Egicoccus sp. AB-alg2: one gene and its partner. The protein of the gene in region 1 binds, or shares a complex with, the protein of each later gene. Links are inferred from orthologs where the notes say so. Each region holds a gene or a part of one and is shown on either strand. Other genes may lie near its edges. The genes, in order: groL and metK.

The links.
Region 2: the proteins of groL (region 1) and metK are in contact, whole or in part, in a cryo-EM structure (PDB 8P4O), measured with the Escherichia coli proteins. The link is inferred for Egicoccus sp. AB-alg2 from one-to-one orthologs.

The regions. Positions count from the first base shown.
Region 1 is NZ_JBGUAX010000003.1:56,889-64,183, forward strand. Bases 1,561-4,452 are described here. They hold groL (chaperonin GroEL), read left to right. Parts: upstream 1,561-2,136; coding sequence 2,137-3,768; downstream 3,769-4,452. Other genes in these bases: groES (co-chaperone GroES), read left to right, coding at 1,781-2,089; ACERM0_RS05610 (hypothetical protein), read left to right, coding at 4,004-4,452. In the rest of the region: ACERM0_RS05595 (hypothetical protein), read right to left, coding at 1-1,040; more of ACERM0_RS05610, read left to right, coding at 4,453-5,644; ACERM0_RS05615 (glycosyltransferase family 2 protein), read left to right, coding at 5,641-6,621; ACERM0_RS05620 (GtrA family protein), read left to right, coding at 6,618-7,025; ACERM0_RS05625 (hypothetical protein), read left to right, coding at 7,078-7,295.
Region 2 is NZ_JBGUAX010000002.1:44,243-51,591, reverse strand. What follows is about bases 1-2,946. They hold metK (methionine adenosyltransferase), read left to right. Parts: upstream 1-851; coding sequence 852-2,042; downstream 2,043-2,946. Other genes in these bases: ACERM0_RS02835 (hypothetical protein), read left to right, coding at 2,056-2,946; coaBC (bifunctional phosphopantothenoylcysteine decarboxylase/phosphopantothenate--cysteine ligase CoaBC), read left to right, coding at 1-777. In the rest of the region: more of ACERM0_RS02835, read left to right, coding at 2,947-4,065; def (peptide deformylase), read left to right, coding at 4,138-4,710; fmt (methionyl-tRNA formyltransferase), read left to right, coding at 4,801-5,730; 16S rRNA (cytosine(967)-C(5))-methyltransferase RsmB, read left to right, coding at 5,727-7,037; rpe (ribulose-phosphate 3-epimerase), read left to right, coding at 7,169-7,349. UniProt on the Escherichia coli protein: Catalyzes the formation of S-adenosylmethionine (AdoMet) from methionine and ATP.

The DNA of each region.
Region 1 (7,295 bases):
TGGGCGGTCACCACGAAGCCGGCGGCACCCTCCGGGCAGACCACGCTCACCTCGAGGTCGACGCCGGCCTCAGGGCCCTCGTCGCCGTCGTCGTCGCCGGGCTGGTCGCCGTCGTCGTCGCCGGGCTGGTCACCGTTGTCGTCGCCGGGCTGGTCGCCGTCGTCGTCGCCGGGCTGGTCGCCGTCGTCGTCGCCGGGCTGGTCGCCGTCGTCGTCGCCGGGCTGGTCGCCGTTGTCGTCGCCGGGCTCGTCGCCCGTCACGTCACAGTCGTCGCGGTACGTGTCGCCGCCGGCCTTCACGTCGACCTGTTCGCCGTCGACCTTCAACCGGACGGTCTGCTTCCCGAAGGCCGTGAAGAACTCGGTCGTCGAGGCGGCAGCGACGGTGCCCTCGCCGGTGATGGCGGTGCCGACCACCTCGTACGTGAAGGTCACCTCGACGTCGTTCGGGTTGCTGACGCGCCAGCGGACCTTGCCGTCGCGCTCCTCGACGTCCTCAGGGCACTCCTGCATGAAGGTCAGGCGCAGCGGCGCGGGCTTCTCGTCGTCACCCGGGTCGTCGCCCTTGTCGTCGCCCTTGTCGTCGCCGTTGTCGTCGCCGTTGTCGTCGCCGTTGTCGTCGCCCTCGTCGTCGCCGGTCCCCTCGCAGTTGCTGATCGTCAGCACGGCGTTGCCGGAGCCCGTGTCGCCGGTGTAGGAGACCGAAGCGTCGATGTCCGCTGCCGAGCTCGCGCCGGGGGTCGAGAAGTGCACCGCGCCGACGTGCTTGGTCGGCTGGTAGGTCGTCCCGTTGAACGTCAACTGCGCGCTGTCCACGGATCCGGCCGTGAAGACCCAGTGGATACCGTCGGGACACGGCAGGTTGTCGCTGCCGTTGCCGGTCCACGCGATGGTGCCGCCGTCGGCGGCGGGCGCGTCCCTCTCCGTGCCGTGGTCGTCCGCGTGTGCTGCCGCTGGTACGAGGGCGGGCGCGAAAGCCGCCATCACCAGCGCCAGCAACGCGACGAGGGAGGCGGCGTGCCTCCGTCGAATGTGCGTCATGCCAGAACCTCTCGAGCGTCGGCGTCGACTCCCGGGGAGCCGACGCGCTGGTCGGTTCCGGGGTCGGTCTCGCCACTCGCTCGCTCTGGACCCGAGGACGGCAGCCGGCGCCCTGTACGCGCCCACTGCCGGCTCCGGCGACCGCTTGTTGGTCCAGAGGTCCCTGCGTCCCCGTACGGTCACCGCGGTTCGGTGTCCGACGCCGCGTTCTCCCATGGATTAGGCGGCGTACCGAGCACTCAAGCGGCTCGCGGCCATGCGGCCGATTGCGAATGTCCCTGACGTTCGGCCGTCTTGGCGGCCGGGTCGGCCAGAGCGGGTAGCCCCTTCGGAGGGCTTGCGACCTAGTCCGATAACGCCTCGTAATCGATCGATCACGGAGCGCTCTGGCTGCGCGAGCTGTCGCCGAACGGGCGGCCGACCGGCGCATGCCTCGCGGGCGGTCGGAGCACGGTCGAGGTGGGCCGGGCCGGCGGAGCGGGGGTTGAGTCCCCGCCCCTCAACGTCGCGGTCGGTGCGCCGGGCAGCTCTTGCACTCCTCGAGGGCGAGTGCTAGCGTCCGCGCTGGCACTCGGAATCCGGGAGTGCCAGCGCACCTGACGCGCTGGTGTTCGGGACCGGCCCCTCGGGCCACCGAACCCGGATCCGGGACCCGCGCTGTTCCAGCGCGCCCACATTTCCGTCCGTCACGGGGTCGCGACTCGCGTCACCCCGCCGAAGACAGACCTAGGGAGGGCACATTGGCCACCGCCACCGAGGTCAAGATCAAGCCTCTCGATGACCGGGTCATCGTCACCATCGACGAGAACGAGCAGACCACTGCCAGTGGTCTGGTGATCCCGGACACCGCGAAGGAGAAGCCGCAGCAGGGCACCGTCGTCGCCGTGGGCCCGGGCAAGCGCTCGGAGACCACCGGCGAGGTCATCCCGCTGGACGTCGCCGCGGGCGACACCGTGCTGTTCAGCAAGTACGGCGGCACCGAGGTCAAGGTCGAGGGCCAGGAGTACCTGATCCTGTCGGCCCGCGACATCCTCGCCGTCGTCGGCTGACAAGCCCCGACCGGACCCGACACACCACCTTTTTAGGAGGACACCGCATGGCGAAGATCCTCAGCTTCAGCGAGGACGCGCGCCGGCGCCTGGAGAAGGGCGTCAACAAGCTCGCGGATGCCGTCAAGGTGACGCTGGGCCCCAAGGGCCGCAACGTCGTCATCGACAAGAAGTGGGGCGCTCCCACGATCACGAAGGACGGCGTGACCGTCGCTCGTGAGGTCGAGCTCGAGGACGCCTACGAGAACATGGGCGCCCAGCTGGCCAAGGAAGTCGCGACCAAGACCAACGACGTCGCGGGTGACGGCACCACCACCGCCACCGTGCTCGCCCAGGCCATCGTGAAGGAAGGTCTGCGCAACGTCGCCGCCGGCGCCAACCCGATGCAGCTCAAGCGCGGCATCGACAAGGCCGTCGAGCGCGTCGTCGAGGAGATCGCGAACCAGGCTCGCGAGATCGAGACCCAGGACGAGATCGCCCAGGTCGCGGCCATCTCGGCCAACAACGAGCCGACCATCGGCCGCATCCTGGCCGACGCCATGGACAAGGTCGGCAAGGACGGTGTGATCACCGTCGAGGAGTCGCAGACCTTCGGCATGGAACTCGACTTCGTCGAGGGCATGCAGTTCGACAAGGGCTACATCTCGCCCTACATGGTCACCGACCCCGAGCGCATGGAGGTCGTGTTCGAGGACCCCTACATCCTCATCGCGAACTCCAAGATCTCGGCCGTGCAGGACCTGCTCCCGGTGCTGGAGAAGGTCATGCAGGGTGGCCGTCCGCTGGTCATCATCGCCGAGGACCTCGAGGGCGAGGCCCTGGCGACGCTGGTCGTCAACAAGATCCGCGGCACCTTCCAGTCGGCCGCCGTCAAGGCGCCGGGCTTCGGTGAGCGCCGCAAGGCCATGCTGCAGGACATCGCGATCCTGACCGGCGGCCAGGTCATCTCCGAGGAGGTGGGTCTCAAGCTCGAGAACACCACCGTCGACCTGCTCGGCCGTGCCCGCAAGGTGGTCATCACCAAGGACGAGACCACCATCGTCGAGGGCGCCGGTTCGCAGGACGACATCACCGGCCGGATCAACCAGATCAAGGCCGAGATCGAGAAGACCGACTCCGACTGGGACCGCGAGAAGCTCCAGGAGCGCCTCGCGAAGCTCTCCGGCGGCGTCGCGGTCGTGAAGGTCGGCGCTGCGACCGAGACCGAGCTCAAGGAGGTCAAGCACCGCATCGAGGACGCTCTGTCCGCGACGCGTGCGGCCGTCGAGGAGGGCATCGTCGCCGGCGGTGGCACCGCGCTGCTGCAGGCCGAGGCCGGTCTCGACAAGCTCGAGCTCGACAGCGACGAGGCCACGGGTGCCCGCATCATCCGCCAGGCCCTGTCCGCCCCGCTGTACTGGATCGCGTCGAACGCGGGCCTCGAGGGCTCCGTCGTCGTCGAGAAGGTCCGCGGCATGGAGCCCGGCTCGGGCCTCAACGCCCTCACCGGCGAGTACGAGGACCTGGTCAAGGCCGGCGTCATCGACCCGGCCAAGGTCACCCGTTCGGCGCTGCAGAACGCCGCGTCGATCGCCGGTCTGCTCCTCACCACCGAGGCGCTCGTGGCCGACAAGCCCGAGCCCAAGGACGAGGCGGCCGCCGGTGGCCACGACCACGGCATGGGCGGCATGGACTTCTGATCCACGCCCCCGCGGCGAGCACGTCGCACCGGGAAGGCCCCGCCACACGGCGGGGCCTTTCCCGTGGCGGCAGCGCCCGTCGGTCGACCGCGGGTATCCTCCGCGACGCGCGTGGCAGCCACCGCGGTCCTCGATGCCCGTCGCACCCCGTTCTCCCGCCCGGGGTGACGACGGTCGCGAACGGAACCGCTGTGATGCCCTTCGCGCGTGCCACGCAGCGGGGGATCGTGTACCGGTGGATGAACGCAGTGTGCGCGGCGCCGGCGAGTCGTCGGCCGCGCTGATCGATCGGGCCGACGCCGAGCCGTCGGCCCCCGAGCCGTCGGGCCATGGCGCCGCGTGGACGGCCACGCTCGTACGCGCCGCGGTGCTGCCGCTGCTGACGACCCTGCCGCTGCTCGGTATCGCCTTCCGGGCCGACAAGCGGTTCAACATCTATGCCTTCGGGGGCGAGTACCACGGTCGGCCCTGGGGGCTGCTCGTCGACACGGCGCGTGGCGTGCCGACCTACCTCAACAACCACGGCAACTTCCGGCCGCTGGGACGGATTCTCGAGCGCAGCCAGGACCTGCTCACCTTCGAGCTGAGTTTTCTGCTCGCCCTGCCCGCGAACGTCACGTCGCGACTGCTCGGTTCGGTGTCGATGGTCGCGCTGGTCGTGCTGAGCACGCTGCTGGCCGCCGCCGTCGCCTCGCGAACGCCGTTGCGGGCCGCACCCCCGTCGGCCGTCGCCCACCTCGTCCCGCTCGCCGCCGCCGGCCTGTTGATCGCCGCCGGTTCGCAGTCGACCGTGGTGCTGTTCACGGACATGTACTTCTCCACGGCGGCCGTGGTCGTCGGCGTCGCGCTCGTCGCCGTGCGGCACGGCCCCTTCGAACGGCGGCGGCTCGGGACCGGCGCCGTCGTCGGCGCGTTCCTGCTCGGTGCAGCGATGGCGTCGTTCAACGAGCTGGCCTACCTCGTCGCGCCGGTGGCCGTGCTGGCCGTGGCCGGCCGCGGGCTGCTGACGCTGCGTCTGTCCGTCCGCGACCTCGTCGCCAGCGCCGCGGGTCGGCAGCTGGGCGCCGGCATGGCCGGTTTCCTGGCCGTGTTCGTGCCGCTGCGCCTGTACATCGCCCAGCGCTGCAGCGTCACGACGTGCTACGCGCAGTCGGAGGTCCACCTCAGCAGCGACGTCCCCGGCGTGCTGGTCAACCGCCTCGGTTCCTGGCTGCCGTGGTCGGCCTGGGACGTGGCCGTCGGACGCACCCCCGGGAACTGGTTCCTCACCAGCCGGGCCGCCGACCTGCTGGTGTGGGCCGTCATCGTCGCGCTCGCGGTCGTCATGGCACGCCGGGCGAGCGCGGCGCCGGTCGTCGGCGGTCGGGCACTGCTGGCGGTCGCGGCGACCGGCGCCGTGACGACGCTGTCCGCGGCGTTGCTCACCGCCCTCAGCCGCGAGGTGCAGCAGCGGGCACTCGACGGCTGGCCGCTCGGCCACGGCTGGCGCGAGTCCAACCTGCTGCTCGCGGGCGTGGCCATGGTGTTGGTCGCCGGGCTGCTCGCCCTGGCCGGCCGGGATCGCGGGCCTCGCCGCCGCGCTGTCGTCGCCGCCGGCACGGCCGTGCTTACGGTGGTCTGTCTCGTCACGGTGTCTGCCAACCAGACCTTCGCCCGTGCCGAGCGCACGTCCGCGGAGCCGCCGTTGCACGACCGCATCGCGCTGGAGATGCTCGCCTTCGTGCCCACGCCCGAGGGTGACGCGCGTCGGTGCGCCCTGCTCGAGGAGTTCTTCGAGGTCAACGGCAACGAACGCCACCACCAGCGGCTTCGTCATGCCGTCCGCAACGGTGCCCAGGCACAGTGGGGCCGTCCCTTCTGCGAGGCGGACGCATGAGCCCGGATCCTCGTCAGCGACCGACGCTCAGCGTCGTCAGCCCCGTCCACGACGAGGGCGACGGCGTCGCGGCCTTCGCCAAGCAGGTCGCCGCCGTCCTCGACGAGCACGGCATCGACTTCGAGGTACTGCTGGTCGACGACGGCTCGCGGGACGACTCCTGGCAGCACATCACCGACCTCGCCGCACAGGACCCACGGGTCCACGGCCTGCGGCTGTCGCGGAACTTCGGCAAGGAAGCCGCGATGATCGCCGGCCTCGAGTCGGCGACCGGGCAAGCCGTCGTCGTCATGGACGCCGACCTGCAGCACCCACCCGACCTGCTGCCGCAGATGGTCGCCCAGTGGCGTGCGGGCGCCGACGTCGTCGAGGCCGTCAAGCGCACCCGCACCGGCCAATCAGTGCTGCACCAGGTGACGGCCCGCGGCTTCAACCGGCTGTTCTCGCGCGCCACGGGCGTGGACCTGCAGAACGCCTCCGACTTCCGGTTGCTGTCCCGGCCGGCGGTCGACGCGCTTTGCTCCCTGCCGGAGCGGGTGTTGTTCTTCCGCGGCACCAGCACCTGGATCGGGTTCCGGCGGACACGCCTGGAATTCGACGTCGGTGACGTCGGCGAGCGCACGTCGCGGTGGAGCACCCGGTCGCTGCTGCGCCTCGCGCTGGACGGGTTGACCTCCTTCACGGCCGCGCCGCTGCACCTCGTGACCGTGGCGGCCGTCGTCTTCGCGGTCTTCGCCCTCCTGCTCGGCATCCAGACGCTCGTGCGCTGGGCGATGGGTGACACCGTGCCCGGCTTCACGACCCTGCTGCTGGTCCTGCTCGTGCAGGGCACGTTCGTGCTGATGGGGCTCGGCATCATCGGCAGCTACCTGGCCCGCATCCACGACGAGGTGAAGGGGCGGCCGCGCTACCTCGTCGCCGAGCGCGTGCACGCGGACGACGCTCCGTCGCCCGGCCCGCACGACGGCACGTCGTGAGCGCCGGTCCACGAGGGGTCGTCCACCGGCTGGGCGAGCTTCGGCGTCTGGTGCGCTACGGCGTGGCCGGCGCCGCGAGTGCCGCCACCCACCTCGGCGTGCTGTTCGTCCTCGTCGAGGTGGTCGGGGTGGTACCCGTGGCCGCCTCCACCGTCGGCTTCCTGTGCAGCGTGGCCGTGTCCTACACGCTGCAGAAGCGCTGGGTCTTCGCGTCGACGACCGCGACGCGGGTCGCGTTGCCCCGCTTCCTCGCGGTCACCGGCGTCGGGTTGCTCCTCAACGCCGGCATCATGGCGGCCGGGACGGCCTGGGCGCAGGGCCATTACGCGCTCGTGCAGCTGGTCGCGTTGGTCGCCATCCCGATCAGCAACTACCTGCTGAACAGCCTTTGGACGTTCCGCTGACACGCACCGGCCGCGCGGTCCGACGACGCGCGTCGGCACGTACGCTTCGCCCGTGACGCCTCCCATCCCTCCGGACGACGCGCTCGCCGCGCTCCTGCCGCCGGACGTCGACCTCGATCCGGCCGCGCCCGTCGGGCTACGGCACGAGGCGGCGCTGCCCGTCTGGCACGGGCTGGTCTGGTCGCGGCTCGGCCGCGGGGATCTCGCCTGGGAGCAGTGGGGCCGGGTCCACCTGCCCGAGTTGCAGCCCTGGATCGCGGCCGAACGCGG
Region 2 (7,349 bases), on another replicon or contig:
CCGGCGGTCGGGCCGCTGATGGGTGGCGACGCCGGCGCCGGGCGGCTTGTCGAACCCGACGAGGCCTACGCCCGGATCGTCGCCCACCTCCAGGCCACCCGCAGTCGCCGTGACGACCTCGCCGGCCGGCGGGTGCTGGTCACCGCCGGCGGCACCCGGGAGCCGATCGATCCCGTGCGCTTCCTCGGCAACCGCTCCAGCGGGAAGATGGGCTTCGCGGTGGCGGCCGCGGCTGCCGCCCGCGGCGCCAAGGTCGATCTCGTCGCCGCGCCGTCATCGTTGGCGACGCCGCCGGGTGTGGAACGCCACGACGTCACCACGGCGCTCGAGATGCGCGACGCCGTGCTGGCTCGGGTCGACGCGGTCGACGTGGTCGTCAAGGCCGCGGCCGTGGCCGACTTCCGCCCGGCGCAGGCGGCGGCCTCCAAGCTCAAGAAGGCGGCCGGGGCTCCGCGGCTGGAGCTGGTGCCCAACCCGGACATCCTGGCGGAGCTCGGTGCCCGCAAGGCCGGCGGAGGCCTGCGAGCCCTGCTCGTCGGTTTCGCCGCGGAGACCGACGACGTGGAGGCCTACGGGCGCGACAAGCTCGCCCGCAAGAACGCCGATCTGCTCGTCGTCAACGACGTCGGTGCCGCCGACGCCGGCTTCGGGGTCGACACCAACCGCGTCGTGATCCTCGGCCGCGACGGCAGCCGGGTCGAGGTGGCGCTGGCGGCCAAGACGATGGTGGCCGACCGGATCCTCGACGAGGTGGCGGCCCGACTTCGCCAGGGCTGATCCTCGCTAGGCTGGCGCGTCGTCCGCGCCCCGCTCCGTGAGGTGCCGGACGTCCACGTCTGCCAGGAGTACCCGTGTCGCGTCGAAGCCTGTTCACGTCCGAGTCCGTGACCGAGGGGCACCCGGACAAGATGGCCGACCAGATCTCGGACGCCATCCTCGACGCCATCCTGGCCGAGGACCCGCAGGGGCGCGTCGCCTGCGAGACGCTGGTGACGACCGGTCAGGTCATCATCGCCGGCGAGATCTCCACCGAGACCTACGTGGACATCCCCCGCGTCGTGCGCGACACGGTCCTGTCGATCGGCTACGACCACCACGACATGGGCTTCGACGGCAACACCTGTGGGGTTTCGGTCGCCATCGACGAGCAGTCGCCCGACATCGCGATGGGCGTCGACACGGCCTTCGAGTCGCGCACCGGCGAGGACACCGACCCCTACGCGCTGCAGGGCGCCGGCGACCAGGGGATGATGTTCGGCTACGCCACCGACGAGACCCCCTCGTTGATGCCGACGCCGATCTACCTCGCGCACCGGATGGCCCACCGCCTGTCGGACGTGCGCAAGTCGGGCGAGATCCCCTACCTGCGTCCCGACGGCAAGACGCAGGTCACCGTCGCCTACGAGAACGGGGTGCCGAAGGCGATCACGGCGGTTGTCATCTCCACCCAGCACCGCTCGGAGATCGACCTGTCGACACTGCTGCGGCCCGACATCGAGGAACAGGTCATCCAGCCGCTGCTGCCCGACGACATCGACACATCGGACGTGAAGGTCTACGTCAACCCGACCGGCCGGTTCGAGCTGGGCGGTCCGCTGGCGGACGCCGGCCTGACGGGCCGCAAGATCATCGTCGACACCTACGGCGGCATGGCCAGACACGGCGGTGGGGCGTTCTCCGGCAAGGACCCGTCGAAGGTCGACCGATCGGCGGCGTACGCGGTGCGGTGGGTGGCCAAGAACATCGTCGCCGCCGGCCTCGCCAAGCGCGCCGAACTGCAGGTCGCCTACGCGATCGGCGTGGCCTCCCCGGTGTCGCTCAACCTGGAGACCTTCGGGACCGAGCAGGTCGACCCCGACGCGATCCTGCGCGGCGTGCGCGAGGTCTTCGACCTGCGCCCCGCCGCCATCGCCGACGCGCTGGAGCTGCGCAAGCCGGGCTACCGCCAGACCGCGGCCTACGGCCACTTCGGCCGCGAGGGCGACCGGTTCACCTGGGAGCGCACCGACCGCGCCGACGCGCTGCGTCGCGCCGTTCAGTGACGCCGTCGGCGTCGTGACGCCGGGCCCGGACGATCCGGACCGGACCCGTTCGGAAGCCCGCGGGCCGGAGCCGGACCAGCTCGGAGCGGACGGCCCGCCGCGGCGCATCGCCCGGGTCGTCGTCGAGGTGGAGCCGTTCCACCTCGACCGCGCGTTCGACTACCTCGTTCCCGACGACGTCGAGGTGGTGGCGGGCCAGCGGGTGCAGGTCGCGTTCGCGGGCCGGTCCGTGCGCGGCCTGGTCGTCGAGGTGGGCGACCACAGCGAGGTGCCGCCCGCGCGGTTGCGACCGCTGAAACGGCTGCTCGGCGAGCACGTCTGGGTGCGACCGGACGAGCTGGGCCTGCTGCGGTGGGCGGCCGACCGGTACGGGGCGCCGCTGGCCGACGTGGTCCGGCATGCCCTGCCGGCGCGCACGGTGGACGTCGAGCGGCGTGCCGCCGACGCCGGCTGGTTCCCACCCGGCACGGCCCGCCGTCCGCGCCCCGACCCACCGCCGCCGGCCGCCGACGTCGACGCCGCCTGGGCGGTCTACGGCGAGTCGGGCACGGAGCTGCGGGCGGCCGTGGCCGCCGGCGCCGGCTCGTTCCTGTGGCGGCCGCTGCCGGGCGAGGACGTCGCGGCCCGGCTGGCCGAACTCGCGCAGCTGTGTCTGGCCGGCGACCGCGACGTGCTCGTGCTCGTGCCGGATCCGGCCTCGCCGGTCGCGGACGCCGTGGTGGCCGCCGCCGGAGACCTGGCGGTCGACCTGCGGGGCGGGCCGTCGCCGCGGGTGGCCTACCGCCGCTGGCTGGAGGCGCGCTGCGGGATCGCCCGGGTGGTCGTCGGCGAGCGCGGCGCCGTGTGGACGCCGCTGGAGCGGCTCGGGCTGGCCGTGGTGCTCGACGAGGCCAACCCGGCCTACAAGGAGCGGCGCAGCCCCCGCCACCATGCCCGCGACGTCGTGCTGGAGCGGGCCCGCCGCGCCGGCGGGGTCGGCCTGGCCGTCGCCACGGTGCCCAGCGCGGTCGCCTGGCGGCTGCTGCGGGAACGGCGGGTCGCGCCCGTCACGCCGTCGCGGGACGCCGAGCGCGACGCCCGCCCGCGCGTGCGGGTCGACACCGGTGAGGGCGAGCCACGAGCTCGGCTGACGCGGGCGTCCTGGCGGTCCCTGCGCGAAGCGGTACGGGCCGGCAGCTACGGGGTGCTGCTCGCCAGCCGTCGCGGAGAGGGTCGGGCCCTCGTGTGCGGACGCTGCGGGGAGCGGACCGCGTGCCCGGTTTGCGCGTCGTCGCTGGCCCTGCACGGCGCGTCGGTGTCGTGCGACGGCTGCGGGTGGCAGGCGCCCCGCGTGCCGGCCTGCCCCGCCTGCGGCGAGCGGCGCGTCGTACCCTTGGCGGCCGGCGCCGCCCGGCTGGGGGCCGAGCTCCGGCGCGCATTCGACGTGCCGGTGGCGGTCCTGGAGGGCTACGGCCAGCCGGCCCCGGACCCGCCGGCCGTGCTGGTGATGACCCGCGGGTCGGTGCTCGACCGTCCGCCGGGTCCGGTCGGCGCGGTCGTGCTGCCCGACCTCGACGGCTCCCTGCGGCGGCCGTCGCTGGACGCGGCCGAGGACACCCTGCGGCTGGCGATGACCGTCGCCGCATGGACCGTGCACGGCCGCGTCCGCACCTCACCCGGCCTGGTCGTCGCCCAGACCCGCGAACCCGACCATCCCGCGATCGCGGCCCTGGCGGGCTGGGACCCGGGCGCGTTCTGGCGGGCCGAGGTCCAGCAGCGCGCCGCCCTGCGGTTCCCGCCGCTCGCGCACGCATTGCGGCTCGACTTCGGCGCCGACCCGACCGGCGACCTCGAGGCGTTGCGCGCGGCGCTGCCCGCCGGGGACGACCTGCTCGGCCCGGTCCCGGTCGACGGCCGATGGCAGCTGCTGCTGAAGGTCGACGACCGGGCCGCGACCCTGGCCGCGCTGCGGCCGCTGCGCGAGGCGTGGAGCACGGACGACCGCGACGTGCGCCTCGACGTGGATCCGGTCGACGCCTGGTGACCGGCAGGCGGCGCCCGGACCACCGGGGCTGGCGTACGCTTGGCCGCGACGACGACGTCCCAGGAGCACCTCGTGAGCAGGCTCGAGATCCGTATCTTCGGGGACCCCGTGCTGCGTCAGCGCGCTCACGAGGTCGAGGACTTCGACGGCCGCCTCGCCAAGCTGGCCGGCGACATGTTCGACACCATGCGCGCGGCCGAGGGCGTCGGCCTGGCCGCGAACCAGGTCGGCGTGCTCAAGCGGCTGTTCACCTGGGAGGTCCCGCAGGAGGATGGCGACGACCTGGGTGGTGCGGTCGTGAACCCGACCCTGCTCGACGCCTCCGAGGAGGACCTGCAGGACGGCGAGGAGGGGTGTCTGTCGTTCCCCGGCCTGTTCTACCCCGTGCAGCGGCCGCTACGCATCGAGGTCGGCTACCAGGACCTGGGCGGCGACCACCAGAAGGTCCAACTGGAGGGCTACTTCGCCCGCATCTGGTTGCACGAGATGGACCACCTCAACGGCATCCTGTTCGTCGACCACCTCGCCAAGCACGACAAGCAGGAGGCGTTGCGCCGGATCCGGGACTACCGGATCGAGCAGGGGCTCGACGACCCGACGCCGCCGAAGCCGGGCGGCCTGCTGCTCGGCCGTCGCCCGCGCTGATTCGCCGCGCGGTCGGCGCCGCCCCTCGACGCAGCGGTCGCGGGGCCCCGCGTCGCCGTGCCCCGCTGCCCCGACCCGGAGGAGCTCCCCGTGCGTGTCGCGTTCCTCGGCACCCCTGAGGTGGCCGTGCCCGCCCTCGATGCCCTCGTCGCGGCCGGCGACGTCGAGGTGGCCGTGGTCCTCACCAACCCCGACCGTCCGAAGGGCCGCTCGCGGACTCCGGTCGCGCCGCCGGTGAAGCAGGCCGCGCTCGCCCACGGGCTCGAGGTCTGGCAGCCGGCCAAGCCGAGCGAGGTGCTCGACGAGTTCGCCGCGCTGCAGGTGGACGCCTGCGCGGTCGTCGCCTACGGCGCGCTGCTGCCCAAGCGGTTCCTGGAGGCCGGAGGCCGCGGGTTCGTCAACCTGCACTTCTCCCTGTTGCCACGCTGGCGCGGCGCCGCTCCCGTCCAGCACGCCCTGCGGGCCGGCGACGAGAGGACCGGCATCACGACCTTCGTGCTCGACGAGGGCATGGACACCGGCCCGATCCTCGACCGGGTCGTGGTGCCCATCGACCCCGACGAGTCCGCCGGTGACCTGCTCGCCCGTCTGGCACGGCTGGGCGCGCCCGTGCTGGTCGACTCGATCCGGCGACTGGTCGCCGGCGAGGAGCCGGTGGCCCAACCCGCCGAGGGTGCGACGCTGGCGCCGAAGATCACCCCGGACGACGTGCGCATCGACTGGCGGGCGCCGGCCCGCGCGGTCGTCGACCTCGTCCGCAGCGCCGACCCGGCCCCCGGCGCCCACACCACGTGGCGTGGCCGGCGCCTGAAGGTGCTGGCCACCCGCGCCACGGACACGACCGGCGAGCCGGGCACCGTCGTCGCACGCACCGGCGAGGGTGTCGAGGTGGCCGCGGGTGACGGGGCCGTGCTGCTGCGGCGCGTGCAGCCGGAGGGCAAGGCCGCGATGGACGGCGTCGCGTTCGCCAACGGCTACCGGCCCGAGCCGGGCGAACGGCTCGGCGAGTACGCCTCGTGAGCGACGCCGGCCTGCCCGCCCGACGCGCCGCGCTGGCGGCGCTGACCGCCGTCGACGAGGACGACGCGTACGCCAACCTCGCCGTGCCGGCGGCGGTCGACCGGCTCGACGCCGCCCGCGACCGCGCGTTCGCGTCCCACCTGGCCTACGACACGCTGCGCTGGGAAGGCACCCTGGACTGGGCGCTGCAGCAGGTGCTGACACGGCCGCTGGACGCGGTCGAGCCCGCGCTCCGGCGGATCCTGCGACTGGGCGCACTGCAACTGCTGCGCACTTCGGTGCCCTCGCGCGCCGCCGTGTCCACCTCCGTCGCACTGGCGCGGGAGGTCGTGCCCCGCAACCGCGCCAAGGGCGCCGGCGGGTTCGTCAACGGCGTGCTCCGCAACCTCGATCGTCGCCGCGACACCCTGCCGTGGCCGGACGCGGACGCCGAGCCGGTCACCGCGCTCGCACTGACCACCGCCCACCCGGAGTGGGTCGTCAGCGACCTGCTGCACCGCTACGGGCTCGAGCGCACCCGCGCGATCCTGGAGGCCGACGACGCGCCGCCGGGGGTGACGCTGCGCGCCACCGGCGACCGCGACGCGCTGGTCGCCGAGCTGCGCGACGCCGGCCTGGACGCCCGGCCCGGCAGCCTGCCCGAGTCGGTGCGGGTGCCCGGCGCCGATCCGCGCCGGCTGGACGCCGTCCGCGACGGCCGGGCCGCGGTCCAGGACGAGGCGTCGATGCAGGTGGCCCGGGCGACCGGCGCCGGGCCGGGGGAACGGGTGCTGGACCTGTGTGCCGGCCCGGGCGGCAAGAGCGCCCACCTCGCCGCGCTCGTCGGTCCCGCCGGCCGGGTCGTTGCGGTGGAGCTGCATCCCCACCGCGCCAAGCTGGTCGAGCAGGCGGCCGCCCGGCTGGGCGTGGACGTCGACGTCCACGTCGGCGACGCGACCCGCCCGCCGCTGCCCGCCCAGGAGCGCTACGACCGGGTCCTGCTCGACGCGCCGTGCAGCGGGCTGGGCACCGGCCGCCGCCGTCCCGAGGTGCGCTGGCGGCGCCGGCCGGCCGACGCCACGGAGCTGGCCGGGGTGCAGCGCCGCCTCCTCGACGCCGCCGCGGAGCGCGTCGCCGCCGGCGGCACCCTGACCTACGCGGTGTGCACCTGGACGGCGGCGGAGACCGAGCAGGTCGCAGCCTGGTTCGACGACGCCCACGGCAGTGGGTTCGAGCCGGGGGAGCGGCGGCAGCTGCTGCCCGACGCCGACGACACGGACGGGATGTACGTCGCCACCTGGCGACGTCGTGACCAGCCCGACCCCTGAGCGACGCGTCGGCCGAACGCTCGGGCGGCGCGCCGCAGACGCTTGAGCGGGGCACCTCGGCGGCCGATGGTGGGATGACCGTCGCGGCTACGCTGCCGTCAGCGTTCGCCGTGGCCAGAAAGGGCCGTTCCGTGCATGACCTGCGTGTCGCTCCGTCCATCCTGTCGGCCGACTTCGCGCGTCTGGCCGACGAGATCGCGGACGTCGCCCCGGCCGTGTCGATGATCCACGTCGACGTGATGGACGCCCACTACGTGCCCAACCTCACGATCGGCCCGCCGGTGGTGAAGAGCCTGCGGGCGGCGACGCCGC